3 regions of the Congregibacter litoralis KT71 genome follow, and region 2 is predicted to be linked to each of the others. Evidence: predicted binding sites of a transcription regulator. Region 2 holds the regulator's gene; each other region holds the start of a gene.
The links. The regulator LexA, encoded in region 2, represses DNA repair genes until DNA is damaged. The targets are predictions, from matches to a motif close to ACTGTNTNTANANACAGT.

Region 1 (10,539 bases), 1.5 Mb from region 2:
GTGGGGGCCCAGGACTCTGTCGTTGAGGGCGGATGCGAATTTCTCATCGCCGGGTCGCGGACTCGCAAAGGTATAGACGCCATACACATCTATATCGTTTTCAAGAAGCATACCGGCATAAAGGGAGCCCAGCGCGCCCCCCAGGCTGTGTCCCGTAATCCACAGCTTTCTTGGTTCCCCCGGGTCCCTGCGGAGTATTTCTGTGAGCTTGATCACCGCGGGATACAGGGAATCCTGAAAGCCCTCATGAGCGCCGGTGCTTTCGAAAGGACCCGGATCCTGAGACGCCTGAAAATTCGCAAACCAGTCACTCCCCGAATCACTGCCGCGAAAGACCACGGCAATGTTTTTGTCATCGGCCATAAGAAAGCACTGGGTATCGATATCGGGCTTTTTCTGTCGGGAGACCTGACCCAGAAACTCATAACTCCAGGTGTTTTGCACACAGCGCTTTACATCCCTAAGCGGTGCATAGGCCAGCTCACAAGCCAGCGCCAGGGACAGGGCATTCTGGGGGTCGTAGGCATCGCAGGCCCGCAAAGGCCGGAAGTGCTGCGCGTACTCCATGCCCGCCTCCTGAGGATTGGTGTTCCTTTGCTCATTATGCCGCTATGCTGGCAAAAAAAAACACCAGACCCACCTGGAGAGTCCATCCATGCCCACAAGCGATAACACGCTCACCGCCAAAGTCGCTCTGATCACGGGGGCGGCGTCAGGCATTGGTGAAGCCAGTGCCCGAAAAATGGCCGCCGCCGGTGCCTCCCTAGTACTCACCGATATCAATCATAGCGCGGTAGCGGCGCTTGCTGATGAGCTAGGTCGTGAAGGCACACAGGCAGCGGCGCTGCAGCACGACGTGACGCAGCCAGGGGACTGGGAACGAGCCGTAGCGCTGGCCGTCGACACCTTCGGCGGCCTGGATATTCTCGTGAACAACGCAGGCATTGCCGGCGATAACACGGACTTGATGAATCTGGATCTCGAGAACTGGCACAGCGTGCTCTCGGTGAATCTCGACGGGGTTTTCCTGGGCCTCCGCTATTCCGGTCCGGCCCTTGAACGACGGGGCGGCGGATCGGTGATCAACATCAGTTCGATTCTCGGCAAGGTCGGGTTTCCCGGAGCAGCTCCCTATTGCGCCTCCAAAGGGGCCGTCACCCTGCTCAGCAAATCCGCCGCCCTGGAGTGGGCGCCCCTCAAGATTCGCGTGAACTCCGTGCACCCCGGCTTTGTGGAGACGCCGCTGGTTCGGGACGCATTGGCCGAGCGAGAAGACGGCGCCGAAATGGCGGAGCTACTGGTCGCCGCCCACCCCATAGGCCGCCTGGGTCTGGCGACGGAGATCGCCAACGCCGTGACGTTTCTTGCCTCCGATGAAGCTAGCTTTATGACCGGCTCAGAGTTGGTTATCGACGGCGGTTACACCGCGCAGTAGGCGGCGCTCTCCTAAGGCGTCACTCCCAGCTTTTTGGCGATAAGGGGTAAATGCTGGCGGCCGATAAAAATCTCGTCATCCAAGAGCACCACCACCCCGGGCATGGCCGGGCGCAGGACCTGCTCCGGACACTCGGCCTCAAGGGGTATACCCGCCGCTCGCAGCATCTCGCTGATCAGATCCCCATAATTTGTCTGCCCTTGATCAAGAACGCCGTAGCGACGCTCATTGGCAGCCACCGCGGCGCGCCGGAAGCGCTGATGCATGGCGCTCCGTGAATGATCCTCGTCCGGCAGGACAGCGCTGCCTGACTTGCGGGGCGGAATCCGCACCCAACTGACGGCGCCCTGATAACCCTTCAGAAGCGCTCTCAACTGCGGCACGGCCCGCACACTATCCAGCGAGTCATCGACACCAACAACGACACGCCCGGGGGTGGACCCGTCTATGCTCATTGTCTCCGGCACTACATTGGCGATATCCGGCGCATCGCCCCGGCGGCCTTCCAGATGCCAGCGTACCCGGGGCAAATGTTCCCGACCAAAATAGCACTCGCCATCGACAACATAGCTGGGCACGCCGTAGATGCCCGCGGCAAAAGCCGCGTGCTGGAAGTCGGCATTCATCGCCAATCCCTCATCGTGAGCCCAGCGCAAAAACGCCTGTCCATCGAGCTCGCAGTCATCGAGTACCTCCTTGATGACATCTTCTCTTTCCAGGTCGAGGTCGCGCACCCAGAACGGTGGGTACACCCGGTTAATGAATCGCGCCGTCGCCTCAAAGGAGAGTGACCTTGTCCATAGCATCGCAGCGGAAACCAGATTGGTGTCCCAGATTTTTTCCGTGCCGCGTATCCGCAGCCCGTACAGGCTCCCATAGCGACGACAGTCGTAATACGCGTATTTCACACCGGACCACTGTTCGGGGCTCCGCTGCGCCTCGACGACCTCGCCGCTTTTCCCCAGCCGGGCACTCCCCAGATAACTGGGAATATCCAGTACAAAAGGCCGCCAGTCGAACTGCAGCCCCAGGGCTTGTTCGAGCTGCCGCGTGGGCTCCACCGCCAGGTAGGCGTAGGGGCTTTTGAAGTCGATATAGACGATGGCGGGAGCATCAGATACCAGAGGAGACAGCTGCATAGACATGATCCTTAGGAGCGGTTCCCACCGCGCCAATACCGTCGAGTGAAGTCTGACCGCAGTATATCTACCGAATATCGAAGATAGGGATTCATCTGCTAGAGTTGATTTTTGGGCACAATGCCCTGACCAGCAACAACGCTGACACAACAGAGAAAGCCACCGCCGTGGCGCAGCCGGGAGCACACCATGCGCTGGAAAGGTAACCGACGCAGCGACAATATCGATGACCGCAGGAGCCGCCGGATTGTGAGATCCACGGGCACGCGATCCTCCATGGTGCCGCTGATTCTCCAGCTTACCCGCAGTCGCGGCGGCTGGGCGATTATCGTCATCGCAGCGGGGTTGATGTTTTTCACCGGCACGGACCTGACGTCCCTGTTGGGGCTCGCAGAGCGTCAGCCGGCCCAGGCCACGACCGCGCCGGTGCAGCAATCGGAGGAGGAGGCCGAAACCGTCGAGTTCATGGCCACAGTGCTCGCCGATACGGAAGACACCTGGGCTGCACTCCTCGCGGATGGACCCACGGCTTACGAAGAGCCCAAACTCGTGCTGTACCGCGACTCTACGCGCTCAGCCTGCGGCCTGGGGCAAAGCGCCATGGGACCCTTTTACTGCCCGGCTGACCAGAAGATTTATCTGGATCTGTCATTCTTTGAACAACTGAGTCGTCGCTACGGCGCCCCGGGCGATTTCGCCCAGGCCTATGTTCTGGCGCATGAAGTCGGCCATCACGTGCAGACGCTGTTGGGGATCAGTGCCCGCAATCAGGCGGCGCGCCAAAGTGCCACCGAAGTTGAGGCGAATCGCCTCAGCGTCCGGCAGGAGTTACAGGCCGATTGCTTTGCGGGCCTCTGGGCTCATAAAGCGGACGAGGCGCGACAAATTCTTGAGAGCGGTGATATTGAGGAAGCCCTCGCCGCCGCGACAGCCATTGGCGATGACACCCTGCAGCGCCAGGCTCAGGGTCGCGTGACGCCGGACTCCTTTACTCACGGAAGCGCCGAGCAACGCCTGCGCTGGTTTACCGTAGGGCTGGAAAGAGGCTCCCTGGAAAGCTGCAATACCTTTGCAGCGACGGCGTTGTAAATTGTTGAACTGAGTGAACCTAGAGTCGCGTCGCAGCTAAAACTGCTCAGCCTCAAGCGAACACGCGATCTATCAGCGCTGTATCCATATATTCGCGGACGCTGACAATCTTCCCTCCGCGCACCGTAAACACCTGAGCATAGCTGTTGTTGTACTCAACACCGGACCTGGTGCGAGCTGCTCCGCGGCTCAGAACAACGGCCTGCTCACCATCGGCAATCACCGATTCCACCTCGGAGTGAATGCCATCCTCCAAAGCACCAAAAAGCGGGGCAAGAAGATCCTCCGTGATCGCTTTGAGACCCACGAAGTCGCCAGAAAATTTCGTTGAACCAATGTTGGTCCACACGGCATCCTCGGCAAAAAGAGCCATGGCACCCTCCACGTTTCCGCTCCCCGCCAGGGAGAGCCAATGCTGCACAAGCTGTCGCGTTTCTTCAGTTTTCATACTCTTTCTAAACCCGCTCTCAAGCATGCACTCGCTAGCATAGCCCAATTGAAGCGTGTCGCCTTATAAAGCTGGTAGTGCTATGGCGATGTTATTTGGGCCACGAGCCCGACTAAGCAAGTACCAGCGATACGGCGATAAAAAGCATCAGCAGGCCGATGAGCCCGTCCAGGATTTTCCAGGCGATGGGTCGCTGAAAAAGCGGTCCGAGAAATCGGGCCCCGAAACCCAGACTAAAAAAGAACACAAATGACGCCGTGATCGCGCCTATCCCGAATTGCACTCGTGCTGCGTCCTCGTATTGCACTGACACAGCGCCCAACAGCACCACGGTATCCAGATAAACATGGGGATTCAGCCAGGTAAAAGCCAGACAGGTGAGTAGGGTCTTCCACAGTGCCGCCGGAATCTCGCCCTCGGGTTCGAGGGCATGACTGGTGCCAAACGCCGAGTAAAAGCTCTTGCCCCCATAGATCGCCAGAAAGAGCGCACCACCATAGCGAGCGGCAGTCTCAATCTCAGGATAGGCCGCTATGGCGGCGCCGTATCCGGCAATTCCCGCGAAAATAAGCACCGCATCGGACAGGGCGCAGACTAAGCAAACCCAGAATACGTAATGTTTTTTTAGACCCTGCTTAAGTACAAAGGCATTTTGAGCACCAATCGCAACGATGAGCGACAGGCTGAGAAAAAAACCTGAAAGACCTGAGTCCATCTTTAAACCTTTCGACCGGCGGGCAGTGCATCAAATTTTGTTGTTACTACGCTTTTTAGCCGAGGCGAACTCCCGAAATATGTCCTCATAAAGCATCCCAAATTCGTGAAACTGCGCTGTCGTGGTACGACGGCCGCAGCTTCGGTTTGAAGCACTGCGACATGTCCATGGCGTGAAGGTTAAAGCCGGCTTCCCGAAACCAAAAAGCGATCAGTGATCATGGATCAAAAGCAGCCTTTCAACAACTGGTTCCTTGACTTAGATGGCAGGTGAAGGTGAACTCCGACATCTACCAAAGGCGAGTCGATAACAATGGATTGGAAAGTTTTCGGTACCGTATTCGTCGCAATATTCCTTGCGGAACTTGGCGATAAAACTCAACTGGCAACGATGCTCTTCGCGGCCGACGATAAAGCCAGCAAGTGGTTGGTCTTCGCGGCCGCGTCCCTTGCACTGGTGGCGTGTTCAGCCATAGGGGTGTTGGCCGGGTCTCTGGTCGGCGCGTACATTAATGAGCGCTATCTTCACTATGTTGCCGGCTTCGGCTTCATAGCCGTGGGGGCGTTTACACTCTATAACGCCTGATCCAGTGCAGGAAACTCCTACCGATGGCACGGGTAAGCAACTGCGCCGAAGAACTATGTCTCGCGACGCGCTGACTCAGTGGTCAAGACATCGGTGTACTTCAACCGTTGCATGCACGATTTCCATCTGGGCCGGGATCAGAGATTTGTAGTGCTCTGGTGATCGGGGTTCATCACTGACGATGGCAATCTCTGCGGCGAAGATCCCATGACCAATGCTCCACAGGTGAAGATCTGTCACGCGATCAGAGCTGCCGTGCTCAATGGCTGCGCGCAACACGTTCACTTTGCGGTCATCCGCCTGACTATCGAGCAAAACCTTACTGGCCTCGCGGATAAGACCGAAAGACCAACGGGTAACTAACGCTGCCCCCACGATACCCATGAGCGGATCGAGCCAGGACGCCCCCATGTATTTGCCGGCGAGCAAAGCTACGATCGCCAAAATGGAGGTCAGGGCATCCGCCAGCACATGAAGATAGGCACCGCGTAAATTGTGATCATGCCCTTTTTCATGGGCGTGGTCGTGCGTGTGCGTGTGCGTGTGGTCGTGAGAATGACCGTGCTCATGGGGCGTTGACAGTAATACCCAGGCGCTGAAACCGTTTACGACAAGCCCGATCGTCGCAACCATGATCGCCTGATCAAACACGATAGCCACAGGATCTATCAGTCGACCCGTGCTCTCTATGACCATGGTCAAGGCAAAACCCAGGAGTAAAATTGCGCTGGCAAATCCTGCGAGGCTGTTGATCTTGCCGACCCCAAAAGCAAAGCGCCGATCCGACGCCAGCCGCCGGGATATCACGTAAGCAAAAACCGAGATACCCAACGCGACCGTGTGTGACGCCATGTGAAGCCCATCGGCTAACAGCGCCATTGATCCGGAGATCAGGCCGGTGCTGATTTCCACCACCATCATGGCTGCCGTCAGCAAAACGATCAGGAGCGTGCGCTTTTCACCCTCGCGCTGCTGATCCTGACCAAACACATGATCATGGGTCCATTTCTCCAACTGGTGTGTGTGCATAGTGAGCGCTCTCGACAATTCTTCGTAGGAACAATTAAAAAAGCCGCAAGCTAGGTCGTCACAAGATTTCCGTCAAGCGATGGCGGTATACATACCACAGCGCGATCAGCACAGCTTAAGGGGCGCCTTCAAAGATGCTGACCACAACACCATCCCGATGCCCAGGCCCATTGAAAATTGTAGCCACCCAGCCAACCGGTGACGTCCAGGGCCTCACCGATAGCGAACATGCCGGGCACACGTTTCAGCTCAAAGGTTTTTGAGGACACTTCGTCTGTATCGATACCACCCAGCGTAACCTCGGCGGTGCGATAGCCCTCACTGCCACCGGGCATAAAGGACCAGTCGTTCAAACGCTCGCCGATGGCCCTGAGCTCCGGCGGCGAAAAGCTGCCGATCTTCTGGTCATCAAACCAGGTGCCGAACATCAGATCGACCAGACGGTTGGGGAGCTGTGTCTTGAGCACCGTCATCAGCCGCTGCTGAGGATTCCTCTCCCGCGCATCAAGCAACCATGCGCCGGCGTCACAATCAGGGAGGAGGTTGATATCCACCGTCAGACCCTCGCGCCAGAAGGACGATATCTGCAGGATGGCGGGGCCGCTCAGGCCTCTATGGGTAAACAATAGGTTCTCTCGAAAGCTATGCCCCTGGCAGCTTGCAATCACCTCCGTGGATATACCCGACAGCGATCCGTATCGGGATTTGTCACTGGAGTTCCAGGTGAGGGGCACCAGAGCGGCTCGTGGCGGGTTCAGTTTCAACCCCAGCTCTTTTGCCGTGCGAAAGGCCAGATCGCTGGCAATCTTTGGCATGGATAAACCACCTGCGGCAATAACCACCTTGGTCCCGCGGTATTGCCGCTCGTCAGTGGCCACCACAAAACTCTGAGACTCCTTTGGGCTGATGGATTGCACCGCCTGGCGCAGGCGAATCTCAACGCCCGCATAGGAACACTGCTCCAAAAGCATCGCGACAATGTCCTTGGCACTATGATCACAAAACAGCTGCCCCAGCTTTTTTTCGTGATAGTCGATGCCGGCAGTCTCCACCATCTGAATAAAATCCGCCGGCGAAAATCGCTTCATGGCAGAGATACAGAAATTGGGATTCTGCGACAGATAATGCTCCCGGGGATCGGCAAAAACGTTGGTGAAGTTGCAACGCCCCCCGCCGGATACCAGAATTTTTAATCCGACCTTGGGGCCCTGCTCCAACACCAGCACGCGCAGACCACGATAACCCGCGCTGATGGCGCACATGAGACCACTGGCGCCACCACCTACAATGATGACGTCATAGTTTGATGGACTACTCATGGCGACAGCGCTCCCACAGGTCGCGAAGTCTGTCTGCGCCTACATCATTGAGAGTGCGGATGTTGTCCTCGGGCACACGGTCGATATCGGGATGGCCGGCAACGGCCCGCGCCACGCTGTCCTCCCGAAGCAAGTGCAGCATTGGATAGGGTGAGCGATTCGAGTAATTCTCAGCGTCAGTGGCCGCGGTACCGGCAAACTGATAGTCGGGATGAAAACTGGCGATCTGATAAATCCCTTCCAGTTTCATGGTCTTGAGCAGGGCATCACAGCGACCCAGAAAATCGTTGAAAAGATAGAAATCACCGAGCACCTGCGGATGCACGATAAAGAGGGTCTCAATCTCCGGGCAATCCTCCAGCCGCTGAAGCTCCCTCACCAAAGCCTGCAGCAGTGCGTCCTCATCGGTCGCATCGCAGAGGGTAAAGGTCACGCTACCCCGATTTAGCTCGCGCCTCGCAAAGGGACACAGGTTGTACTGCACCACGACCTCCTCGATCCAGCGGCGGCAGGCGCTTAAAGCATGATCCTTCAGACGAATAGCTCCCTTGCGGTAATCCCGACCTGTGCGTCAAAACCCCCGGGGACACACAAGCCGTGGCGAAACTTAGACATACGAACTCAGGCGCACTATAAATACTGTATAAATATACAGTACACTGGCCGGCCGAAAAATTACGGAGCAAGGAGCCACGACCCGCCCCCTGACTGCCTCCTTAAACACGAGCGAGCAAGCTGCTACGAACCATGCCCTACTGCGAACTCCATTGCCTGTCATGTTACAGCTTCCTGCGCGGCGCTTCCCGCCCGGAAGAGTTGGTAGCGCAGGCCGCAGCAAAGGGCTACAGCGGCATCGCCATCACCGATGAGTGTTCTCTGGCAGGCGTCGTCAAAGCGCATGTGGCCGCCAAGGAGCATGGTCTTTCCCTTATTATCGGCAGTGAATTCACGCTAACAGAGGGCATTCGGCTCCTTGCCCTTGCGCCCACGCGGGCAGCCTACGGCGAGCTCTCGGGACTGATCAGCCTTGCCAGACGGCGCAGCCCCAAAGGGGAATATGAGGTCACACTTCGGGATGTCATCTTTCACCTCAAACGCTGCCTCATCGTCTGGCTACCCAGGGAAGACAGCGACGCTAACCGCGGCTATGGCAGGCAGCTGGCCCGCCTCTGTCGGGAGCGGGTCTGGATCGGCGTGCATTATCTTCTCGGTAATGATGAGCTGCGCCGCTACCGGGCGCTGCAAACCCTCGCCACCCATCTTCAGCTCCCCCTGGTCGCCTGCGGTGATGTGCGTATGCACTGCGCAACCCGCAAACCCCTCCACGATGTCATGACGGCCCTGCACCACAACTGCAGCGTGGCCGCCCTGGGTCGCCGCCGATTGCCCAATGCCCAGCAGCATCTGCGCAGCGTAAAACAGCTTGAGCGTTTCTATCCGAACGAACTGCTGACAGAAACACTGAACATCCTCAGGCGCTGCCATTTCAGCCTGGATGAGCTGCGCTACGAGTACCCCAAAGAAGTGGTACCCGATGGACATAACGCGCGGGATTATCTGCGGGAGCTGACCTGGCAGGGGGCAAGCCAGCGCTGGCCTGACGGGACACCCACGGCCATCAGGGAGCGCATCGAAAAAGAGCTCGCACTCATCGCCGAACTGGATTACGAGTACTACTTTCTCACCGTCTACGACATTGTCCGCTTTGCCCGGGGCCGCGGCATTCTCTGCCAGGGCCGGGGGTCGGCGGCTAATTCCGTGGTGTGTTACTGCCTGCTTATCACCGAGGTCTCACCCGAAAAAGTCTCTCTGCTTTTTGAGCGATTTATCTCCCGGGAGCGGGACGAACCCCCGGATATCGACGTGGATTTTGAACACGAACGCCGCGAGGAAGTTATTCAGTACATCTATGAAAAATACAGCAGGCGTCGGGCGGCTCTCGCGGCCACCGTCATCACCTATCGCGCCCGCAGCGCCGTGCGGGACGTAGGCAAGGCTCTGGGGCTGGACCCTCTGTTTGTGGATGACCTCGCCAAGTCCCTGGCCTGGTGGGATAAGCAGCGCGACCTGGAAGCCCGCTTTAGCGAGCACGGTCTGCAAACCGACAACGACGACGGCGAACCCAATATCGCCCGGCTCTTCTATCAGCTGGTACAGGAGATATTGGGCTTTCCGCGGCATCTCTCCCAGCATGTGGGAGGCTTTGTCATATCCCGGGGCCCCATCTCCCAGCTCGTGCCCGTGGAGAATGCCAGCATGGCGGACCGCACGGTCATCCAGTGGGACAAGGACGACATCGAAGCCCTGGGACTGCTGAAGGTCGATGTGCTGGCCCTGGGCATGCTGTCGGCAATCCGCAAATCCCTGGCTCTGGTAAACCGCTACGATCCCCGCATCCGCACGCTGCAGGACATACCCGTCGAAGACGTCGCCACTTACCGAATGCTGCAAAAAGCCGACTCCATCGGCGTGTTCCAGATCGAGTCCCGGGCACAGATGAGCATGCTGCCCCGCTTAAAGCCGGCGTGCTTTTACGATCTTGTTATCGAAATCGCCATCGTGCGTCCCGGACCCATTCAGGGCGACATGGTGCACCCCTATCTGCGCCGGCGGCAGGGATTGGAAGATATCAGCTACCCCGATGAAGCGGTCAAAAGCGTTCTGGAGCGCACCCTCGGCGTCCCCATATTTCAGGAGCAGGTCATCCGTCTGGCCATGGTGGCTGCGGGTTTCAGCGGCGGCGAGGCGGATCAGTTGCGGCGCGCCATCACCAACTGGGG
Region 2 (10,539 bases):
CGAAGCCATCTTCCGTGATCTCAATGAGCTCCGGGAAGGCTCTCCCGTCGTTCACGCGGAGCACGGTATCGGACGCTACATGGGCCTGACCCATCTGGAAGTGGACGGAGCCGACGCGGAGTTTTTAACCCTCGAATATGCGGATCAATCCAAACTCTATGTGCCCGTCTCCTCGTTGCAGCTCATCAGTCGCTACGCCGGTAGCGATCCCGAGCACGCACCCCTGCATCGCCTGGGGTCTGAACAATGGGAGAAAGCCCAGCGTAAAGCGCGGGAAAAAGCCAACGACGTGGCGGCCCAGCTTCTGGAGGTCTATGCCCGGCGCGAAGCCCGGGAAGGTGTACAGTTCACAAGCCCCGAAGAGGACTATGCAAAGTTTGCCGCGGGCTTCCCCTTTGAGGAAACCCCCGATCAGGCTGCGGCCATTGATGCCGTGGAAGCCGATATGTGCGGTACAGGTGTGATGGACCGCCTGGTCTGTGGCGACGTGGGTTTTGGCAAAACCGAAGTCGCCATGCGCGCGGCGTTTATCGCTACGGCAAACGCCCGCCAGGTAGCCGTGCTGGTTCCCACCACCCTCCTCGCCCAGCAGCACTACAACTCGTTTAGAGATCGCTTTGCCAACTGGCCCGTGAAGATCGAAGTGATTTCACGTTTTCGCGCTGCTTCGGATACGCGGGAGATTGCCAAGCGCCTGGAGTCCGGCGATGTGGATATTCTCATTGGTACACACAAGCTCATCCAGAGCGATATCAAGTTCGCCGATCTGGGCCTCCTGATTATCGATGAGGAGCATCGCTTCGGTGTCCGTCAGAAAGACAGCATCAAAGCGCTCCGCGCCGAGGTAGATATTCTTACGCTTACAGCTACACCGATTCCACGGACGCTGAACATGGCCCTGGGCGGCATGCGTGACCTGTCCATCATCGCTACACCGCCGGCGCGCAGGCTCTCAATCAAGACCTTTGTCAGGGAGCATGATCACGGCCTCATCAAGGAAGCGGTGCTAAGGGAGTCCCTGCGCGGTGGACAGGTGTTTTACGTGCACAATGAAGTACGCACCATCGAGCAATGCGCCCAGGGTTTGAAGGAGCTGCTCCCGGACCTTTCCGTCGCCGTAGCCCACGGACAGATGCATGAAACCCAGCTGGAGCGGGTAATGTCGGATTTCTATCACCAGCGACACCATATTCTCGTGTGTTCAACGATTATCGAAACGGGCATTGATATACCCAATGCCAATACCATCATCATTGATCGGGCCGATAAATTTGGTCTGGCGCAACTGCACCAGCTCCGGGGTCGCGTGGGGCGTTCTCACCACCAGGCCTATGCCTATCTCCTGTGCCCCCCGGCGTCAGCCATGACCACGGATGCCAGCAAACGCCTGGAGGCCATCGAGGCCGCGGGCGACCTGGGCGCGGGTTATCAGCTGGCAACCCATGATCTGGAAATTAGGGGCGCCGGTGAGCTTCTTGGGGATGAACAGAGTGGTCAGATCCAGAGCGTGGGTTTTGCCATGTATTCCCAGCTCCTTCGCCAGGCCGTGGAGGCGCTGAGGCGGGGTGACATTCCCGATGTCGATGCGCCCCTGCAGGCGACCACGGAGGTCAAACTCCACAGTCCGGCGCTCATTCCCGACGACTATCTTCCGGATCCAAATATGCGCCTCATACTCTACAAGCGCATCGCAGCCTGCGAAAATGACGCGGCGCTTCGGGAAATGCAGGTAGAGATGATTGATCGCTTCGGATTATTGCCGCCACAGGTAAAGGGACTATTCATCACCAGCTCCCTTCGGCTGCTGGCCCAGCGCTGTGGCATCAAAGCCCTGGAGCTTGGCGAGAGCGGCGGACATATCGACTTTACGGATGACACCAACGTTGATCCCCTTCAGCTCGTTACCCTGGTTCAGGAGCAGCCCCTTAGCTATCGCCTGGCGGGCCCCACGCGGCTGCGCATTGAGCGACCTCTACCGGATATCAAGGAGCGGGAAGCCCTCGCCCGGGAATTATTACAGCGGCTCGCCGGGGAGGTACTGGATGAAGCTGCCTGATCATTGCATCGCTCCTCGCGCACTCCTCGCAGCGCTTGCCCTGTCTGGCGTCACTGCAGCGGCGGAGATTCCCGAGGATCTGGCAGACAACTGGTACCGCACCGAGGTGTTAATCTTTGTGCGGGAAGACGCCGAAAGCCTGGGTGCCGAACAGTGGGCCCCCCTCCCGGTCCTTGAGTATCCCCAGCGCTACCGTTTTTTGCTGGATCCGGCCCATGGCCGATCGACGGCAGATGGAGAGTCTGGCCTTCGAGAGTCAAATCGATGCCCGGGGGCAACAATCCCTCTCTGTGCCCGCACCCATCGAGGAGTTACTCGACCATTCCCGGCCCGACGCGCTTACGGTGCCCCTGCAGGACCCGGAGGGGGCGCTTGATGAGCTGTTTCCCGCGGACGACGATAGCGTTGATACCCCTGCCAACGCGGGGGCCCTGTCCCAACGCAGCAATGAGCCAATGGCGAGCGCCACCGGTCCTGATGAAGCCCTCATTGACCCCAACAATCCCGTCCTTGATCCCAACGAACCCGGCGTGGATCTCACAAGCCCGATACTCAGCCTGCCCTATGAGCTTCTGGACGAAGAAAACCTCGAATTCCGGGCTCAAGCCCGGAGCCTGCGCCGCCGTGGGCAGCGCGTGATGTTTCACGGAAGCTGGTGGGCCATGCTTGATGACCAGGCGGAAACCCCTGCCCTCATCGTGGATCGCTCGGGCGATATGGACAGCACGGACTGGCCGGCGCTTCAGGGCAGCCTGCAGATTTATCGCTCCCGCTACCTGCACATCGTGCTCGATCTGTGGCTCAACACCCTGGGGGACTATTTGCCCGACGGTTGGCAGATAACGGCGCCGCCTCTCGCCCCGCAGTCTTTAACCGCGAAAACACTCCGGGGTACTCCCATTAACCCCTGGGCGCCAGCGCAGGATCCTGAGGTTGTTACTGAGGGTGTCACTGAGGTTTTCCCTGAGAACGTTGCTGAGGACGTTGCTCAGGGCATGGACCTGTCACAAAACGCACTATCGTCTCGGGACCAGAGACCTGAGGAATCCCCGGCGGAAGCAGCGAGTACAGAGCCTCTCTATCCCTGGCACCACGCCATCGTCCATCGCCAGACGCGGCGGATGCGCTCCGGCGAAGTGCACTATCTCGACCACCCGGTGATTGGCGTTATCGTGAAAATCACGCCCGTGAGCGAAGACGCCTTACCCCTGCGATCGCCAGAGATTCGCACCTTTCGCGAGCGCCATGCCCTGCCCGTAGACGTGTTGCCACCACCCGATGACACGCCGACCGCAGAGGGAAGCTAGGCCGACGCCTCGAGAAAGGCCCTGAGCAAAGCCCCAAAGAGCAGGGTCTCCCCACGCAAGGTTTCCCGTATTGCGTCCATGGAGATGGAAGCATCGCCCAAACCCGCCGCGGCATTGACCACCATGCATATCGCTGCATAGGGGAGCCCCAGTTCTCTCGCCAGAGACGCTTCGGGCATTCCTGTCATTCCCAGCAAATCACAGCCATCTCCTGAGAACCGCGTCACCTCGGCGGCAGTTTCCAGTCTCGGCCCCTGAACCACACCAAGCACCGCAGCATCGACGTACGGCACCTCGGCAGCGCGCGCAGCGCAAAGAACCTCCTCCCGGAGGCCGGCATCGTAGGGATGGGTAAAGTCCACATGCTGGAGAACACCACTGCTGCCGTCATCAAAGCTGTGCTCCCGGCCCCAGGTGTAGTCGATAAGCTGGTGGGGAATCACGAGCTTGCCGGCGGTCATTGAAGAGGCAATGGCCCCCACGGCGTTGGCCGCGAGAATGCGCTTGACGCCGAGCTCGTGGAGGGCCCACAGATTGGCGCGATAATTGACCCGGTGGGGTGGGATCGGACGCCCGCCTCCCCCATGCCGGTGGAGAAAAAAGACCTTCCTGCCAGCCAGCACGCCCTCCTCGATCGCCATGGAAGGCTGGCCGTAGGGCGTATCAACCGCATGGGACGCCGTCACCCGTAATCCGGACAGGGTATCCAGCCCCGTGCCCCCAATCAGTCCCAGACTCATGGGGAAATCGTCTCGCCGGGGTTCTGCATGTGCAGAGTGCGCGTGGGGAAAGCGATGTCAGCGCCATGCTCGTGCACAATTTCCAGAACTTTCATCAAAACATCCTGTTTGACGCCGTGGTACTCCACCCAATTGGTGGTGCGGGTAAAGCAGTAAAGAAAACAGTCGAGAGACGAGCCGCCAAAGGATTCGAAATTCACGATGATGGTTTGCCCCGTATCAATGTCAGGGTGATTGTTGACCATGTCCCGGATGGCATCGATGACCGGACCCAGGCTTCGACTGTCGCCATAGCGCAGACCAAACTTCTCGTAGATGCGACGATTCTGCATGCGAGAGGGGTTTTCTATGATGATCTGACTGAAAACCGCATTGGGAACATAGATCGGACGTTTATCGAAAGTGCGAATCTGCGTCACTCGCCAACCTATTTCCTCTACGGTGCCCTCCAGGGAGCGGTCCGGCGAACGCACCCAGTCACCAATGGTGAAGGGCCGGTCCATATAGATCCCCAGACCGCCAAAAAAATTAGCGAGGAGATCCTTGGCGGCAAAGCCCACGGCGATGCCTCCGATGCCACCAAAGGCTAACAAGCCGGAGACAGACACGCCCAGGGTTTGCAACAACATCAGCGCCGTGACCAGCCAAAGAGCCACCCGGAGTAATCGCGCCGTGGATCGCACCGTCGCCTTATCAACGGAGGCGCCATCGGAGAACTTTGCAACGATAACCTGCTCCTCAACATTAGCGATGAGGCGATGAAGAAACCAGGGGACCAGCAATACCAGGGACGCATTGAGCGCGGTGAGTGCAACGGTTCTGATAGATGCCAGGCTGGGCAACAGTGCAAACAGCAACGTCAGGAGCAGCAACCACCAGGCCAGTTTGGCAGGGGAAACAAGCGCGAGGACCAACGCATCGTCCCACTGCTGCTCTGACTCCTCGGCAAAACGATGGAGGCGGCGGAAAAGCGCACCGATGATCCATTGACCCACGAGCGCAATCAGCAGCAGACCACCGACCGCCACCCAGACCCAGGGCAGATTCAGACTGTTAGCAATATGCGCAAAGGCTACGGCGAGCTGTGATTCCATGAAAATCCCAATCGGCTTTTAGACTGTTTAAGAATGTAGAAATCGCCCCTAAGGCGGCGAAAGTATAACAGCGCCACCATAAGCTCAGACGCTTTCTAGAGCGCAAACGCCAAGTGATTGAATAGTCTCGCTTCCTTGATTTTCGGGGCCCAGACGACGCGGTCTACGCCTTTTCTTTGCATCGGAGACCGCACTGGCATATCCGGGGAGAGCTGATAGTTTTAAAGGGTAATCAAGGAGGATCTCCATGAGTCATTTCGTTCCAAAGCTCGGCCACTGGTATCAGGATTGCGAGAACGGCCAGCTGTTTGAAATCGTATCCCTGGACATGGAAGACGCAAACGTTCAGGTACAGTATCTCGATGGTGAGCTGGCGGATTTTGACCTCGATGTCTGGGCCGAACTCCACTTGCGTCCCGCCGCGGCCCCCGAGGACTGGCGCTCGGCTTTTGAGCTTGATGATGCCGATGCACCGGACCCCGACGGCCCCATGCATCCGCTGGAGTGGGGAAATCCTCTGTCAGCTATCGAGCCGGACACAGTTCTCGCCCTGGACGACAGTTAAGCGCCTCGCTCGAGCAAGGGACCCACGGGGTCTCCTGCCCTGACAAACGCCCGGCGATGCAAGATAAACACGTGTCGCTTTCTGACTGAGAGCGGCTTGCCTCCCACTACATACTGTATATAATCACAGGCACTGTACATATTCACAGGTGCCCCATGCTTAAGCTTACCGCCCGTCAGGAACAGGTTCTGGACGTTATTCGGCGCCACATAGGCGCCACCGGCATGCCGCCCACCCGGGCGGATATTGCGAAAGAGCTGGGCTTCAAGTCGGCGAATGCCGCTGAGGAGCATCTGAAAGCCCTTGCCCGCAAAGGCGCAATTGAAATTGTTCCCGGTGCTTCACGGGGTATCCGTCTTCCCGAGGACGCGGGTTTACCCATCGTGGGCAAGGTAGCCGCAGGAGAGCCCATTCTCGCTGCGGAGAACGTCGAAGACCACTGTGCCGTAGACCCCTCCATGTTCCATCCCCCCGCAGACTACCTGTTGAGGGTCGAAGGCGACAGCATGATCAACGTGGGTATCCACGACGGCGACCTCCTGGCGGTGCACAGCACGCCCGTGGCTGATAACGGCGCAATTGTCGTAGCGAGAATTGACGATGAAGTCACGGTCAAGCGGCTCAAGCGTGGGCGAGACAAGCGACACCTCCAGCTGTTACCGGAAAACGACCACCTCTCCCCCATTACCGTCGACCTGGCGGACACTAACTTCGCCATCGAAGGCCTGAGCGTGGGTATTATTCGCCGGACTCTGTAGCGTCACGGCTGTTTATGGGACGAGGCTGTTTATCGATTGCGGCTCTGGTCCGCGGCTATGGTCCGCGGCTATGGTCCGCGGCTATGGTCCGCGGCTCTGGTCCGCGGCTCTGGTCCGCGGCTCTGGTCCGCGACAATGGTCCGCGAGGATTAGTCGCGGTGTAAGCCGCAGCTATCCTTAGCCGCTGCCGCCAGCCCTTTTCCGCGGCCCCTGCGTAAATCAGTGCAGGATTCGGGGGGCCGTTTGTGTCGGCTCGGTCTCAACCTCGACGTCCGTCTGCTCCGCCACCTGCGCGGCAGCCTGAATACCGGCCTGAATCATGGCTTTCGCCACTTCCAGTCCCTGATCCATGATGTACATTCGGGTTTCGTCGGAGAAACTGATGGTCACGAGGGGCTCGCTATCGTCATCAGCACGTTGTAGAACTATGTCGCCATCACCGAGATCCACGATCTCGAGCAAAGATGTAGGCACGCAGTAACCTCTATTTGAGAGTTGCATGGCAATGGTAGCAGCCCTGATCCCCCCCTAACAAGCGAGCCTGCCGGGAGCCGTTGGGTCAACACTCGGACAGGGAGTCGTCCATGCGCGCCATAATCGCCGCAAGGGCATCAGCCCAGGTTACAACCACCGGGTAGCCCAGAGGCTCACGATCACTGACCAGGAGGCCGCCCCTGGCCGCCGCTCCTCCGTGGGGAAAAGAGGCCGAAGCCTCAACTTCATCAGCCAGCATCTGCGCCAGCCAGCCGCCCTTCTCCAGCTGGGCGAATTCCGCTATTTCAGGACTGAGCGCTTTACCGGGATCTGGCGCTGGCAGTTCATCGGTACTTTGGGGCCTTGGCAGCCTCGTGGAGTCCTCGATCCCCGCCAGAGAGAGCAGAAACCAACCATAGGCGGTCCTAAGCTGCTCACGACTGGCGGGAAGAAAGGCATCAATCAGGGCTGCATCGCTGTGGCGCCCGTCTCCTCGCATGCGCTCCCAGGCCTCCAGGAGTATACGAGCGCGATACAGGGCCCGGTTAGCCTCCCCACGGGTTCGCGCCACGGCTCAGGCGTCCTTGCCTGCCTGGACTTTCGTTTTTGCTTTGGCTCTTGCTTTTGTTTTGGCCTTGGCCTTTGCCTTGGCTTTGGTTTTAGGCTTGCGCTTCGGCGCTTCCTGGATCTGCCAGCGGCCACCATCGTAAAAGGCTTTCCACCCCGTGGCCTTACCGTCTTCCTCGGTCATCACATACTGTTCTTTCGTCTTGCGACTGTAGCGGATCTGCGCGGGATTGCCGCTGTCATCCTCCGTAGGCGCATCGAATAGAAAAGTGTATTTTGGATCAATCTCTTCCTTGTGAGGCAGCAGTTCTTTTACCAGGGGGGCACGGGTTTCCCGGTGTTTGGGAAACTGGCTCGCCGCGAGAAACAGGCCCGCGGCGCCATCGCGCAGCACATAATGGTCTTCCACCTTTTCGCAAATGAGCTCAGGCATTTGCACGGGGTCCATTTTCGGCGGTGCCGGCTCGCCACTGCGCAGAAGCTTCCGGGTGTTTTTGCAATCGCTATTGGTGCAGCCGAAGTATTTACCGAAGCGTCCGGTCTTGAGCTGCATTTCGTTGCCGCACTTATCGCATTCCAGGGTCGGCCCGTCATAGCCCTTGATTTTGTATTTGCCCAATTCCACTTCGAAGCCTGAGCAATCGGGGTTGTTACCGCAGACATGCAGCTTGCGCTCTTCGTCGATGAGATAACTGTCCATTGCCGCATTGCAGATCTGGCAGCGGTGCTTACTGCGCAGCAGGCGGGACTCGGCCTCATCGTCGGCATCGGCATCGATGACCTCGTCGCCGGGAATGAGGTTGACCGTTTCTTTACAGCGCTCCTTGGGCGGCAAGGCGTAGCCGGAGCATCCCAGAAAAACGCCGGTGCTTGCGGTGCGAATCTGCATGGGGCGTCCGCAGGCCTTGCAGGGAATGTCCGTCATGGTCGGCGCGTTGGCCTGCATACCATCGGGCTCGGGAAGCTCTGCCGTCTCTACCCGCTCCTTAAACTCGGCGTAGAAATCATCCAGCAGTTGACGCCAATCCAGTTTTCCATCCGCGACGGAGTCGAGATGCTCTTCCATACCCGCGGTAAATCCATAGTCCAGGAGATCGCTAAAGCTGCTCTCCAGTCGATCCGTGACAATCTCGCCCATTTTCTCCGCATAAAAACGCCTGTTTTCGAGGCGCACGTAGCCGCGATCCTGGATGGTCGAGATAATTGATGCATAGGTTGAGGGTCGACCAATGCCGCGCTTTTCCAGCTCGCTCACGAGCTTGGCCTCGCCATAGCGTGATGGCGGTGCGGTGAAATGCTGCACCGGATCCAGTTTCAGCAAAGAGAGCTCGTCCCCTTTGGCGAGATCGGGCAAAACCGTATCTTCTGCCTTGCGACCCTGGGGTGGCTGCACCCGGGTGTAACCATCGAAGCGCACGATGCGGCCGCGGGTGGTCAGATGAAAATCACCCGCGCTCACGGTAATGGTTGTGGACGTGTACTCGGCCGCGGGCATCTGACCCGCCACAAACTGCCGCCAGATCAGCTCGTAGAGGCGCTCGGCGTCCCGCTCCATGTTTTGAAGATGCCCCTGGAGAACATTCACGTCCGATGGACGAATCGCTTCGTGGGCTTCCTGGGCATTGTCATTGGATGAATAACGCGCCGCCTGTTCCGGCAGGTACTCCTTGGGGTAATTATCCCTGATGTGATCCCGACAAGCCTGCACCGCATCCGCGCTCAGGTTTGTCGAGTCCGTCCGCATGTAGGTGATGTAGCCCGCCTCATACAGGCGCTGCGCCAGCATCATGGTCTTTTTGACGCTGAAACTCAGGCGCGTGCTCGCCGCCTGCTGGAGGGTGGAGGTGATAAAGGGCGCGGGTGGCTTCGAACGTGTCGGCTTGTCTTCCCGGTCGCTGACAACATAGGAGGCTTCTGCCAGGGCGTCCCGCGCTGCCATGGCATCTTTTTCATTGTTGGGGCGAAATTTTTCCCCGCGCATGCGTCGGACTTCAAAGCGCGCTTTTTCGGCAGCTTTGGTCTCAAGATCCGCATGAATCTCCCAATACTCCTCGGGAATAAAAGCACGAATTTCCCGTTCCCGCTCCACGATCAGACGCACCGCTACGGACTGCACGCGCCCCGCAGACAGACCCCGGGCGACTTTAGCCCACAGCAGGGGTGAGACCATATAGCCCACCACACGGTCGAGGAATCGTCGCGCCTGCTGCGCGTTGACCCGCGCCTGATCAATCCGCGATGGCTGGGAGAAAGCCTCCTGAATCGCTTTTTTGGTGATCTCGTTGAAGACTACCCGCTGATACCGATCGTCATTGCCACCAATCGCCTCTCGAAGGTGCCAGGCAATGGCCTCCCCTTCACGATCAAGGTCCGTCGCGAGGTACACGGTGTCCGAGGTCTCTGCTAATTTGCGAAGCTCAGCAACCACCTTCTCTTTTCCCGGCAGAATTTCGTAGTTGGCTTCCCAGCCCTGATCAGGGTCAATGCCCATACGACGAACGAGCTGTTCCCGCGCCCGGGTTTTCTTTTGAATCGCTTTTTCTTCCGGCGACATCTTGCGGGTCTGCGCGGCCTTGGCGGCGCGTTCCTTGGCATCGGTGGTTTTGGCGGAACCCGCTGTGGGCAAGTCGCGGATATGCCCTACGCTGGACTTCACGACAAAATCGTTGCCCAGGTATTTATTGATGGTCTTGGCCTTGGCTGGTGATTCGACGATGACGAGGGATTTACCCATAGGGGTTGCAGGCCTGTACTAAAAAAACAAATTAAGCGTTTACCGTGACAACCCGAAACTTAGCAAAAACAAAAAACACCACAAAAAGGGGTCACGGAAACGGACGAAGGGGCGCATATATATAGAGACCTTGAGGCCCGGTCAAGGGAGCCGCCTTTCAAGACGACAGGAGGTTGCCCTTCCAATCCTCCAGCAGAGCAGCAATTTCACGCACCGTATCCTCGTCGCCGCGCTCCTGCCAAAA
Region 3 (10,539 bases), 1.7 Mb from region 2:
AGGATTCCAGGCGTCCGGCGGTAAGACGGGACAGCAAATAAATGCGGTTCTTCGGCCGGTTAATGGAGGCCTGAAAAAAAGGATCTTCGCGATAGGGACCCTCAAGGTAGGCGTCGATCTGGGAGGCGACGGCTGCCGGTGGTATCTCATGGTAGAGCACGCTGGGCGGGAGGTCGCGGTGGTAAAGCCAGATTTGCGGATAGGCGATGGGGACCCGCTCCCGCACGGCGGAGATCAGCGCCGGGAAGAAGGTGTCACGACCCAGGGCGCCCACGGCGCGGGCCAGATCACGATTCCACTCACTGAGTAATGTCAGTGCGCTCATGTCGGTGCGCTCATGTCAGTGCGCTCATGTCAGTGCGCTCGTGGTAGTAAAAACTCTGTGGGGTGCACAGTTAACGCCTTTGAGCCTCTTGTCGTGAGTGTGTTTCGGGTGCTCCGCCATGTCAAACGCCTAGTCGCTCCAATCGAGATTGCCGGTTCGCCAGTGCTCCCGCCAGGCGGTCTTAACCTTGTCGCTGTAGGTGGCGCTGCCGCTGCTGCCGTTGTAGGCGGCGAGGGCCCGGGGGAGCACGCCATTTTCCCGTTGGAGATAGAACTGCAGAATCCGGCATCCGTAGTCAAGATTCGTGAGATTGTTCGTGAGATTGTCGCCGGGACGACCGATCTCGTCTTTCCAGAAGGGCATAACCTGCATCAGCCCCTGCGCGCCAACGCGGGATACGGCAAAGCGATCAAAATGGCTTTCTACCTCAATCACGGCCAGCACCAGCTCCGGTGCCAGGTCGCTGCGGCTTGCCGCGGCGTGCACCTGTCGAAGTAATTGCAGTCGTTTGTCGGCATCGGGAACGTAGCGCGTGAGCCTTGCCCCCATGTCCACGAGCCACACTTCCGCGTCGAAGCGGTCATCGAAGCTCTCGCTGGCGGCGATGTTGGCTTCGAGAAATTGTCGCAGTGCTTCCCGGGCCTCGCCATCGGTGGCGCCATCGCTCTGCGCAGAGGCTGCGGCCGCGACGCTCAACAGCGTCGTGATACAGAGATACAGCAGAGGCCGGAGCAAGGCGATTTCAGCTACCCGATGTCAGTTGCGCGGTGATAAAGCTCATGGCCTCGGTCAGGGCTACGCGCTGGGAGTCGGCGTCCCGACGTCCCTGATATTCAATCTCGCCTTCCGCCAGGGAGCGATCGCCAATGACGATGCGATGGGGAATGCCCAGGAGCTCCATGTCGGCAAACTTTACGCCCGGGCGCTCGTTCCGATCATCCATCAGCACTTCGATTCCCAGGGCCAGGCACTCCTGGTGCAGCGTCTCTGCGGCTTCGGCAACCGCGGCGGACTTGTGCATGTTCAGAGGCACGATGGCGAGCTGGAAGGGTGCCATGGCGCTGGGCCAGATAATTCCGCGGTCGTCATGGTTCTGCTCGATGGCGGCGGCCACAATGCGGCTCACACCAATGCCGTAGCACCCCATACTCAGCGTGACATTGCGGCCGGTTTCGTCGAGGACCCTGGCGTTCATGGCCTCGCTGTACTTGGTCCCCAGCTGAAAGATGTGTCCTACCTCAATGCCGCGGCGAATCTGCAGCTGCCCCTTGCCGTCGGGACTGGGATCGCCAGCGACCACGTTGCGCAGATCAGCGCTCTGGTAGTCGCTGATATCTCTGTCCCAATTCGCTCCCTCGAAATGTTCCTCCCTGCTGTTGGCACCGCAGTAAAAGTCCGCGCAGGCCGCTGCGCTGAAGTCCGCAACAATGGGTAGGGAGAGACCCACGGGACCGATGGAGCCAAAGCCGGCGCCACAGGCTGCCTCGGCTTCCTCTTCTGTCGCCATGCGCAGGGGGCTTGCCACGAGCGGGTGTTTCTCCGCCTTGACGCTATTGAGTTCATGGTCACCGCGGATCACCAGGGCCACAAGGCCCTCCTCGGCGCCCTCCACAATGAGGGTCTTCACGGTAGTCTCTGGTGCTAACTCGAGCGCGGCGCAGAGGTCCGCGATGGTTTTAACGCCGGGGGTGGCGACTTTATTCAGCGCTTTTGCCGGTGCCGGTCGCTGCGCCTGCTGATCGACGGTCTCGGCTCGCTCGATATTGGCAGCGTAATCGCTGCCGTCGCTAAAGGCGATGGCGTCTTCTCCGGAATCCGCGAGGACGTGAAACTCATGGGAGGTGTTGCCTCCGATGCTGCCGCTATCGGCCATCACCGGACGAAAATCCAGGCCCAGGCGCTCAAATATCCGGGTATAGGCTCCGTGCATGACCCCGTAGGTCGCCTCCAGTGAGGTCGCATCGGCGTGAAAGGAGTAGGCATCTTTCATAAGAAACTCCCGGGCGCGCATCACGCCAAAGCGGGGGCGAATCTCATCGCGGACCTTGTTCTGAATCTGATACAGATTCAGAGGGAGCTGTTTATAACTGCTGATTTCGTTACGCACGATGTCGGTAATGACTTCCTCGTGGGTGGGCCCGAGGCAAAAGTCCCGCTGGTGCCGGTCCTGAATGCGCAGCAATTCGGGACCGTACTGTTCCCAGCGACCGGATTCCTCCCACAGCTCCGCGGGCTGGACCATGGGCATGGCCAGTTCCAGGGCGCCCGACGCGTCCATTTCCTCGCGGACAACGCGCTCTACCTTGCGTAGCACCCGAAGCCCCATGGGCATCCAGGTGTAAAGCCCTGAGGACAGCTTGCGGATGAGTCCGGCGCGGAGCATAAGCCGGTGGCTGATGATCTCCGCGTCTGCCGGGGTTTCTTTGTGCGTAGTGATGAGAAACTCGCTACTGCGCATGGGGTGTTTCCTTGTTCCCGTAATGGTGGGGGAGTGTAAGTCGCAATCGCGTGGCGGTACAGAAACGAATGTCATGAATTTTGCCGCAAGGAAACGCAGTTTTGCATGAAATACCTAAAAAAATAGGGTTTTTTTGCCATGCGTTGCGATAAACGCTTGTATTACAGGGTCAAGTGATTTATACATGTCGTCGAGTTGTGATTTAGCCTTTGTACACAGTGCTTTGAGCTGTTTGTCAGGGAACCGTGTCAGGGAAAATCATGGCTTGTATGCCCAGGTCATTAAATGGAGAAACGCGACGTTTTTTCTGACAACGCTCCTGCTCTGGTCTTCGGACCGGGGTGTGTGGAGGACGGCGACGGCTTTGGCCGTGGCTGTTTTTACCGCGCATGCTCAGGCATCTGGACCCCGGCAGAAAACCGTCGCGCTATGAAACATAAAACCCCAAACCGTAAGGAAGGTTTATCATCATGGCGACACGCAAAGCAGCAGCAAAGAAAGCTCCGGCCAAGAAAAAAGCAGTAGCCAAAAAGGCACCTGCCAAAAAAGCCGCAGCCCCCGTCAAGAAGCCAGCACCCGCACTCAAAGAGAAAATGACCAAGACCCAGGTCATGGCCAGCATTGCTGAGAGCACAGGTCTGACCAAGAAGCAGGTCGGCGATGTGATGACTGAGCTGGAAACACTCATTGAGCGCAGCATCAAGAAGCGTGCGGTAGGCGAATTCACGCTGCCGGGTCTTATGAAGATCACGACGGTCAAGAAGCCTGCGGTCAAGGCTCGCAAGGGAATCAACCCCTTCACCGGCGAAGAGACTATGTTCAAGGCGAAGCCAGCGAGCGTTGCGGTAAAAGTTCGCCCATTGAAGAAAATGAAGGAGTTTGCCCAGTCCTGATATCGGGAATGGGTTAAGGCCGGATGAGCGCCTCCTCGGAGGCGCTTATCTTTGTGCGGGGAGTTGCAGGTAGTGCAAGTTCCTCGCAGCAAGTTCCTCGCAGGTAGTGCAGGTCTAGCGAAAGTCCCGCGCAGGAATGCTGGCGCGGTCTTGCAAGAACGGCCTTTTAGTAAGAACTACCGGGTCTGTGCGACGTCAATTCGACGTCGGGCGGGCCTTTCGCTCCCCCGTCTGCCGGTTTCAGGGTCGACGTATTTCCATTGGTTCGCTTCGCGAGCTGAGGTAGAATCCGCGCCGCTTTTTAAAATGCCTGTCGCCTGCGCGCTTGTGCAGAAAAAGGTCTCGACGGCCCCATGCATCGGCGACATGCCCTTGTATAGGAAGGATTTACTGCCATGCCCATATACGAATATCAGTGCACTGAGTGCGGTGAGCTCCACGAAGCTCTGCGTAAAATCAGTGATCCCCCGCTTACCGATTGCCCGGCCTGTGGCAAGGCATCCCTGCGTAAAAAGGTCTCTGCCGCAGCCTTCAGGCTTGCAGGCAGCGGCTGGTACGAGACGGACTTCAAGAGCGGTAACAAGAAAAATCTCGCTGGTGACAGTGCTGATACGGGTGCCAAAGACGCCGGCAGCAAAGAGAGTTCCAAAAAAGATACCGCTCCCGGTAAGCCTGCGAAGGCGTCCTCCGGTGGCGATAGCTCCGCCGCTTGATTATTGCTCCGACGACGCAATAAGCACGCAATTTAACCCCGAATTTATCTCCGAAAATAGGAACCACCATGCGCAGCCATAACTGCGGCCTTCTTAGAAGCGCTGATATCGATGAAACCGTCACCCTCTGCGGTTGGGTGGACCGACGCCGAGACCACGGCGGCGTTATTTTTCTCGATCTGCGCGACCGGGACGGCATCGTCCAGGTGGTATTTGATCCTGACACCGAAGAGCATTTTGCGACCGCCGATCGCGTGCGCAGCGAGTATGTGCTCAAGGTCACGGGGCGGGTGCGTGCTCGAAGCGAAGCAACGGTCAATCCCAGCATGCCCACGGGTGAAATCGAGGTGCTGGGTAAAGAGATCGAGGTACTGAATACCGCCGCAACGCCGCCTTTTCAACTGGATGAGCACACCTCCGTGGGGGAAGAGGTTCGTCTGCGTTATCGCTACATGGATCTTCGCCGTCCCGAGATGCAGCAGCGTCTGCGCCTGCGGTCTGAAGTGACCGACGCTGTACGTCGTTTCCTCCATGGGGAGGGCTTTCTGGACATCGAAACGCCGATCCTCACGCGGGCGACCCCCGAGGGCGCACGGGATTACCTCGTGCCCAGTCGAACCCATCCGGGGCAGTTCTTTGCTTTGCCCCAGTCGCCACAGCTTTTTAAGCAGCTGCTCATGGTCTCGGGCTTTGATCGGTACTACCAGATTGCCAAGTGTTTCCGCGATGAGGATCTTCGCGCAGACCGCCAGCCGGAATTCACCCAGATCGATATTGAAACCTCGTTTATGGACGAGGCGGGGATCATGGAGATTACCGAGCGCATGGTGCGGGGACTCTTCAAGGCAGTGCTGGACGTGGACTTGCCCGACTTCCCCCATATGACCTGGGCGGAGGCCATGGAGCGTTTCGGTTCCGACAAGCCCGATCTGCGCATTCCCCTGGAACTGGTCTCCGTGGATGATCTGATGCAGCAGGTGGATTTCAAGGTTTTCCGCGGCCCTGCCGATGACCCCCTCGGTCGCGTGGCGGCGCTGAAGGTGCCCGGCGGCGCGTCAATCTCCCGCAAAGAAATTGACGATTACACCCGCTACGTAGGCAACTACGGCGCCCGGGGTCTCGCCTGGATCAAAGTGAACGATCTTGCTGCGGGCGTGGAGGGGCTGCAGTCACCGATTCTTAAGTTTATGCCCGAAGATGTTGTGGCCTCCATGATGGAACGCCTCGGCGTCGCCAATGGGGATATTGTTTTCTTTGGTGCGGACCGCGCCGGAATCGTCAACGAAGCCCTGGGTGCGCTGCGCATCAAGGTGGGTAGCGATCAGGGGCTGGTCGGGGATGGCTGGGCCCCGCTGTGGGTTGTCGATTTCCCCATGTTTGAAGACGATGGCGATGGTGGCTGGACGCCCCTTCACCACCCCTTTACCGCACCGGCCTGCGACCTGGCGACCCTGCGGGAGCATCCCGGTGAGGCTCTCTCCCGGGCCTACGATATGGTGCTCAACGGCACCGAGCTTGGCGGGGGCAGCGTGCGTATTCACAACCTCGAAACCCAGGAAGCGGTATTCGATATCCTGGGCATCGACCCCGAGGAAGCGCGGGAGAAGTTCGGCTTTCTCCTCGATGCTCTCAAGTATGGGGCGCCACCCCATGGCGGACTGGCCTTTGGTCTGGACCGCATCGTGATGCTCATGAGCGGCGCGGCATCGATTCGCGACGTGATTGCCTTTCCCAAAACCCAAACTGCTGCCTGCGTCATGACCGAGGCACCGGGCACCGTGGGTGCGGCGCAACTTCGGGAGCTGCATATCCGTTTGCGGGAGCAGGAAAAGAAGACCGGGGATAGCTGAGTCCTGCGCGAGGGGGCTCACTGCCCGCGCAGCAACAGCTGCGCATAGGAAAATAAGGGAGGATTGCTGATGGCTGGACATAGTAAGTGGGCCAATATCAAGCATCGCAAAGCGGCTCAGGATGCCAAGCGCGGAAAGATGTTTACCAAGCTCATCCGGGAGCTTGTGGTGGCGGCGAAGCAGGGCGGGCCTCTCCCCGAGGACAATCCCCGGTTACGCGCTGCCGTGGACAAGGCTCTGGGCTCCAACATGACCCGCGACACCATTGATCGTGCCATCGCGCGCGGCGCGGGGAACAACGAAGCGGATGATGTCGAGGAACTGACCTACGAAGGTTACGCCCCCGGAGGCGTTGCGGTGCTGGTCGAGGTCATGACGGACAACCGCAACCGCACCGTAGCCGAAGTGCGTCATGCCTTCAGCAAGCGCGGCGGCAACCTGGGCACGGATGGATCCGTTGCCTACCTCTTTGAGCGTAAGGGGCAGATCAGCTTTGCACCGGGAACCGATGAAGAGCAGGTCATGGAAGCGGCTCTGGAAGCCGGCGCTGAAGATGTAGAAGCAGCGGATGATGGCTCCATCGAAGTAACCACGGCCTGGGAGGATCTCTCAGCGGTAAAAACCACGCTGGAAGCATCCGGACTGGAGCCCGCGGAGAGCGAAGTCACCATGATTGCCTCTACCACGGTACCCGTGGACGCCAGCGGCGCTGAAACCGTGATGGGACTCATCGACGCCCTGGAAGAGCTGGATGATGTGCAGAACGTCTATTCCAATGTGGATATCCCCGATGAAGTCCTTGAGGCGATGTCCTGAGGGACTCCCCCGGACTTTGCTTTTGAGCTGCGTTTAGCACTGAAGCCGCTGGAAACCCTGTATATTTATACATATCATGGTGATCGGGCACAGCGACCGGTTGGGCGCACGGCATGGCAATAATTCTTGGCATTGATCCCGGGTCCCAGAAAACGGGCTTTGGCATCATCAGTACCCTCAACGGTAAAAACAGCTATATCACCAGCGGCGTTATCCGGCTGCCGAAAGGGGCCTTGCCCGAGCGTCTGCGAATTATTGCTGAGAGTGTTGCGGAACTGGTGGAGCTCCACGGGCCCACGGAGTTGTCTGTGGAGCAGGTTTTTCTGGCCAAGAGTGCCGATGCGGCGTTGAAGCTGGGTCAGGCCCGGGGGGCTGCGATCGTGCCCTGTGTGTTGAGGGGGCTGGAGGTCAGCGAGTACTCCGCACGGCAAATCAAACAATCCGTGGTGGGCACGGGAGCCGCAGATAAAGCCCAGGTCCAGCATATGGTGAAGGCGCTGCTAAAACTTCCTGGAGCCCCTCAGGAGGATGCTGCGGACGCTCTGGCGGCGGCCCTGTGCCACGCCCACACCCGGGAGGGATTGGTGCGTGTGGTCGGTGCCACAGCTATTCGCCGCGGGCGCCTGCGCTAGTCCGGGCCGTCGCACCGCCGTTGTAGACAGCTCACAGTCATCCAGACAAAGTCGGCCAGACAAAGTCATCCAGACAAAGTCAGCCAGATAAAAGAGGACGCAAGCGTTGATCGGTCGAATATCAGGAACCTTGTTGCAGAAGCAGCCGCCAGAGATTCTGGTAGACGTGGGCGGTGTCGGCTACGAGCTGCAGGTGCCCATGACCACGCTGTTTCAGCTACCCGCGCTGGGGGAGGTGGTGACACTCCTCACGCATCATGCGGTGCGCGAAGATGCGCAGACGCTCTACGGTTTTGTCAGCGCCCGGGACCGGGAGTTGTTCCGGCATTTAATCAAGGTGAATGGCGTCGGCCCGAAACTGGCCCTGACCATTCTGTCGGGTATGGACGGCGAACGCTTTGCGCGGGCCGTCCACGACGATGATCTCAGCGCTCTCGTGGCGCTTCCGGGCGTCGGTAAAAAAACCGCCGAGCGGCTCCTCATTGAAATGCGTGATCGCGTCTCCGGCTGGCTGGAACCCGGGCCCGGGGAGTCCGCGAATCTCGGACAGGCAGGACCAAGCTCCGATAAACTGGGCGATGCCGAGGGCGCCCTGGTGGCCTTGGGCTACAAACCCGCAGAGGCGGCGCGATTGGTGGCTCGGGTGGATAACGATGACATCTCCGACAGCGAAGAATTGATACGCTTGGCGCTGCGATCAACGGTTCGCGGCCAATAAATCACAGCAGGCAGGGCAGCATTTTTCATGATTGAGACAGACCGCCTTATTGCGCCGGAGCCCGTGGGCACCGTGGAGGACGCCCAGGACCGTGCGGTGCGCCCCAAGTCCCTGGGAGAGTACATCGGCCAGCCTGTGGCCCGGGAGCAGATGGAGATCTTTCTCGCCGCGGCCAAGGGCCGGGAAGAGCCCCTGGACCACACCCTTATTTTCGGGCCTCCCGGCCTCGGCAAGACCACCCTGGCCAGCATCATTGCCAATGAGATGGGCGTGTCCCTGAAGACAACCTCGGGTCCCGTGCTGGAAAAAGCCGGTGATATCGCAGCTCTCATGACCAATCTTGAGCCCGGCGATGTTCTGTTTATCGATGAGATTCATCGCCTGAGCCCCTTTGTGGAGGAGATTCTCTATCCGGCTATGGAGGATTATCAGCTGGACATCATGATCGGCGAGGGTCCCGCCGCCCGGTCCATCAAGTTGGATTTACCGCCCTTTACCCTCGTAGGAGCGACCACGCGCGCGGGCCTCCTGACATCGCCCCTGCGGGATCGCTTTGGCATTGTGCAACGACTGGAGTTTTACGGGGTGGAGGATCTCGCCGTGATTGTGGCGCGGTCCGCTCGAATCCTCGAGATTCCCATGGATGACGACGGGGCCCGGGAGATTGCCCGGCGCTCCCGGGGCACGCCGCGTATCGCCAACCGACTCCTCCGTCGGGTTCGGGACTATGCTGAAGTCAAAGGCGACGGCATGGTCAACGCCGACATCGCCGATCGCGCCCTGGATCTGCTGAGTGTCGATGCCAAGGGTTTTGATCATCTGGACCGGCGCCTGCTCCTGGCGATGATCGAGAAATTTGATGGCGGCCCCGTGGGCGTCGACAGTCTTGCCGCTGCTATCTCCGAAGAGCGAGGCACCATCGAAGACGTGCTCGAACCTTTTCTGATTCAGCAGGGCTATATGATCAGAACGCCCCGGGGGCGCATGGTGACGCGCCTTGCCTACCAGCATTTTGGTGTGCCCATGCCGGGAGACGAGCGGTCGGCTGGCCAGCCCGGCGACGGTCAGGGCTCTCTGCCCCTCGGGCCGGGTGAATAAGTCGCCATGGGTGATGCGAGGGAATTTTCCCTGCCCCTTCGGGTCTACATCGAAGACACGGATGCGGGCGGCATTGTCTATTACGTGAATTATCTCAAGTACATCGAGCGGGCCCGCACGGAGTTTATGCGCTCCCTGGGCATGGACCGGGCGGCTATTTTCAATAACGAGCTGATGTTTGTGGTGAGCGATGTGTCCGTCAGCTATCGGCAACCCGCGATGCTTGATGACGAGTTGGAAGCCACCGCGGCTCTCACTGCCGTGGGCGGCGCTTCCCTGAAGCTGCGTCAGTGCGTGCGCCGGGGGACGGACCTCATTGCCGAGGCGGCGGTATCCCTGGCCTGCGTGAGCCCCGAAACCCTGGCGCCCCGTCGCATCCCCAAAGCGATGCTTGCTACACTGCGCGCCGCGCGCGATCCCCACAACCCTCACGGAGAATGACTTGGACGAACTAAGCCTGGTGGACCTGGTCATGGATGCCGGGGTTACCGTAAAACTGGTTATGGCCCTGCTCATGGCCGCATCGGTGACCTCCTGGTACATGATTTTTCAGCGCTTCTTTTATTTCCGCAGCGCCGGGGAAGAGATGCTGGATTTTGAGGAGCACTTCTGGTCCGGTGTCGACCTTGCACAGCTGTATCGCGAGGGCAATGAGCGCGCGGCAGACGGCGAAATCATCATCGGTGTGGAGGGCGTGTTCCGAGCGGGTTTTAAGGAGTTTTCCCGTCTCGCCCAGCAGTCCGATATGGACGCCGAGGCCATGCTTGAGGGTGCCCGCCGGGCCATGCGTGTCGCCATGCTCCGGGAGGAGGAGCGTCTTGAGAAGCATCTCCCGTTTCTGGCCACCGTGGGCTCCACCAGCCCCTACGTGGGCCTCTTTGGCACCGTCTGGGGGATTATGAATTCCTTCCGCGGGCTGGCCAATACCTCCCAGGCAACCCTGGCCACCGTGGCGCCGGGTATCTCCGAGGCCCTGGTGGCCACCGCCATGGGGCTCTTTGCCGCGATTCCTGCGGTCATGGCCTACAACCGCTTT

Region 1: the regulator LexA is predicted to act here: its motif matches at 8,398-8,415, upstream of KT71_RS17210 (error-prone DNA polymerase).
Region 3: the regulator LexA is predicted to act here: its motif matches at 7,112-7,129, upstream of ruvC (crossover junction endodeoxyribonuclease RuvC).

What each region holds. Positions count from the first base shown of each region.
Region 1 is NZ_CM002299.1:3,781,475-3,792,013, forward strand. Features, by position in the region: gene KT71_RS17160 (lipase family protein) at 1-567, opposite strand, end outside; gene KT71_RS17165 (SDR family NAD(P)-dependent oxidoreductase) at 656-1,435, shown strand; gene KT71_RS19865 (DsbA family protein) at 1,447-2,574, opposite strand; gene ypfJ (KPN_02809 family neutral zinc metallopeptidase) at 2,764-3,663, shown strand; gene KT71_RS17180 (nuclear transport factor 2 family protein) at 3,716-4,111, opposite strand; gene KT71_RS17185 (LysE/ArgO family amino acid transporter) at 4,224-4,826, opposite strand; gene KT71_RS17190 (TMEM165/GDT1 family protein) at 5,139-5,411, shown strand; gene dmeF (CDF family Co(II)/Ni(II) efflux transporter DmeF) at 5,487-6,440, opposite strand; gene KT71_RS17200 (BaiN/RdsA family NAD(P)/FAD-dependent oxidoreductase) at 6,569-7,759, opposite strand; gene KT71_RS17205 (DUF1415 domain-containing protein) at 7,752-8,300, opposite strand; gene KT71_RS17210 (error-prone DNA polymerase) at 8,507-10,539, shown strand, end outside.
Region 2 is NZ_CM002299.1:2,270,636-2,281,174, forward strand. Features, by position in the region: gene mfd (transcription-repair coupling factor) at 1-2,056, shown strand, start outside; gene KT71_RS10460 (CsiV family protein) at 2,272-3,363, shown strand; gene KT71_RS10465 (S-methyl-5'-thioinosine phosphorylase) at 3,360-4,103, opposite strand; gene KT71_RS10470 (mechanosensitive ion channel family protein) at 4,100-5,197, opposite strand; gene KT71_RS10475 (DUF6763 family protein) at 5,445-5,762, shown strand; gene lexA (transcriptional repressor LexA) at 5,918-6,520, shown strand; gene KT71_RS10485 (hypothetical protein) at 6,740-6,994, opposite strand; gene KT71_RS10490 (hypothetical protein) at 7,080-7,565, opposite strand; gene topA (type I DNA topoisomerase) at 7,569-10,295, opposite strand; gene KT71_RS10500 (hypothetical protein) at 10,453-10,539, opposite strand, start outside.
Region 3 is NZ_CM002299.1:3,921,354-3,931,892, reverse strand. Features, by position in the region: gene KT71_RS17830 (helix-turn-helix transcriptional regulator) at 1-325, opposite strand, end outside; gene KT71_RS17825 (lytic transglycosylase domain-containing protein) at 455-1,060, opposite strand; gene KT71_RS17820 (proline--tRNA ligase) at 1,068-2,783, opposite strand; gene KT71_RS17815 (HU family DNA-binding protein) at 3,254-3,676, shown strand; gene KT71_RS17810 (FmdB family zinc ribbon protein) at 4,072-4,389, shown strand; gene aspS (aspartate--tRNA ligase) at 4,458-6,239, shown strand; gene KT71_RS17800 (YebC/PmpR family DNA-binding transcriptional regulator) at 6,309-7,055, shown strand; gene ruvC (crossover junction endodeoxyribonuclease RuvC) at 7,169-7,687, shown strand; gene ruvA (Holliday junction branch migration protein RuvA) at 7,794-8,405, shown strand; gene ruvB (Holliday junction branch migration DNA helicase RuvB) at 8,433-9,503, shown strand; gene ybgC (tol-pal system-associated acyl-CoA thioesterase) at 9,510-9,944, shown strand; gene tolQ (protein TolQ) at 9,946-10,539, shown strand, end outside.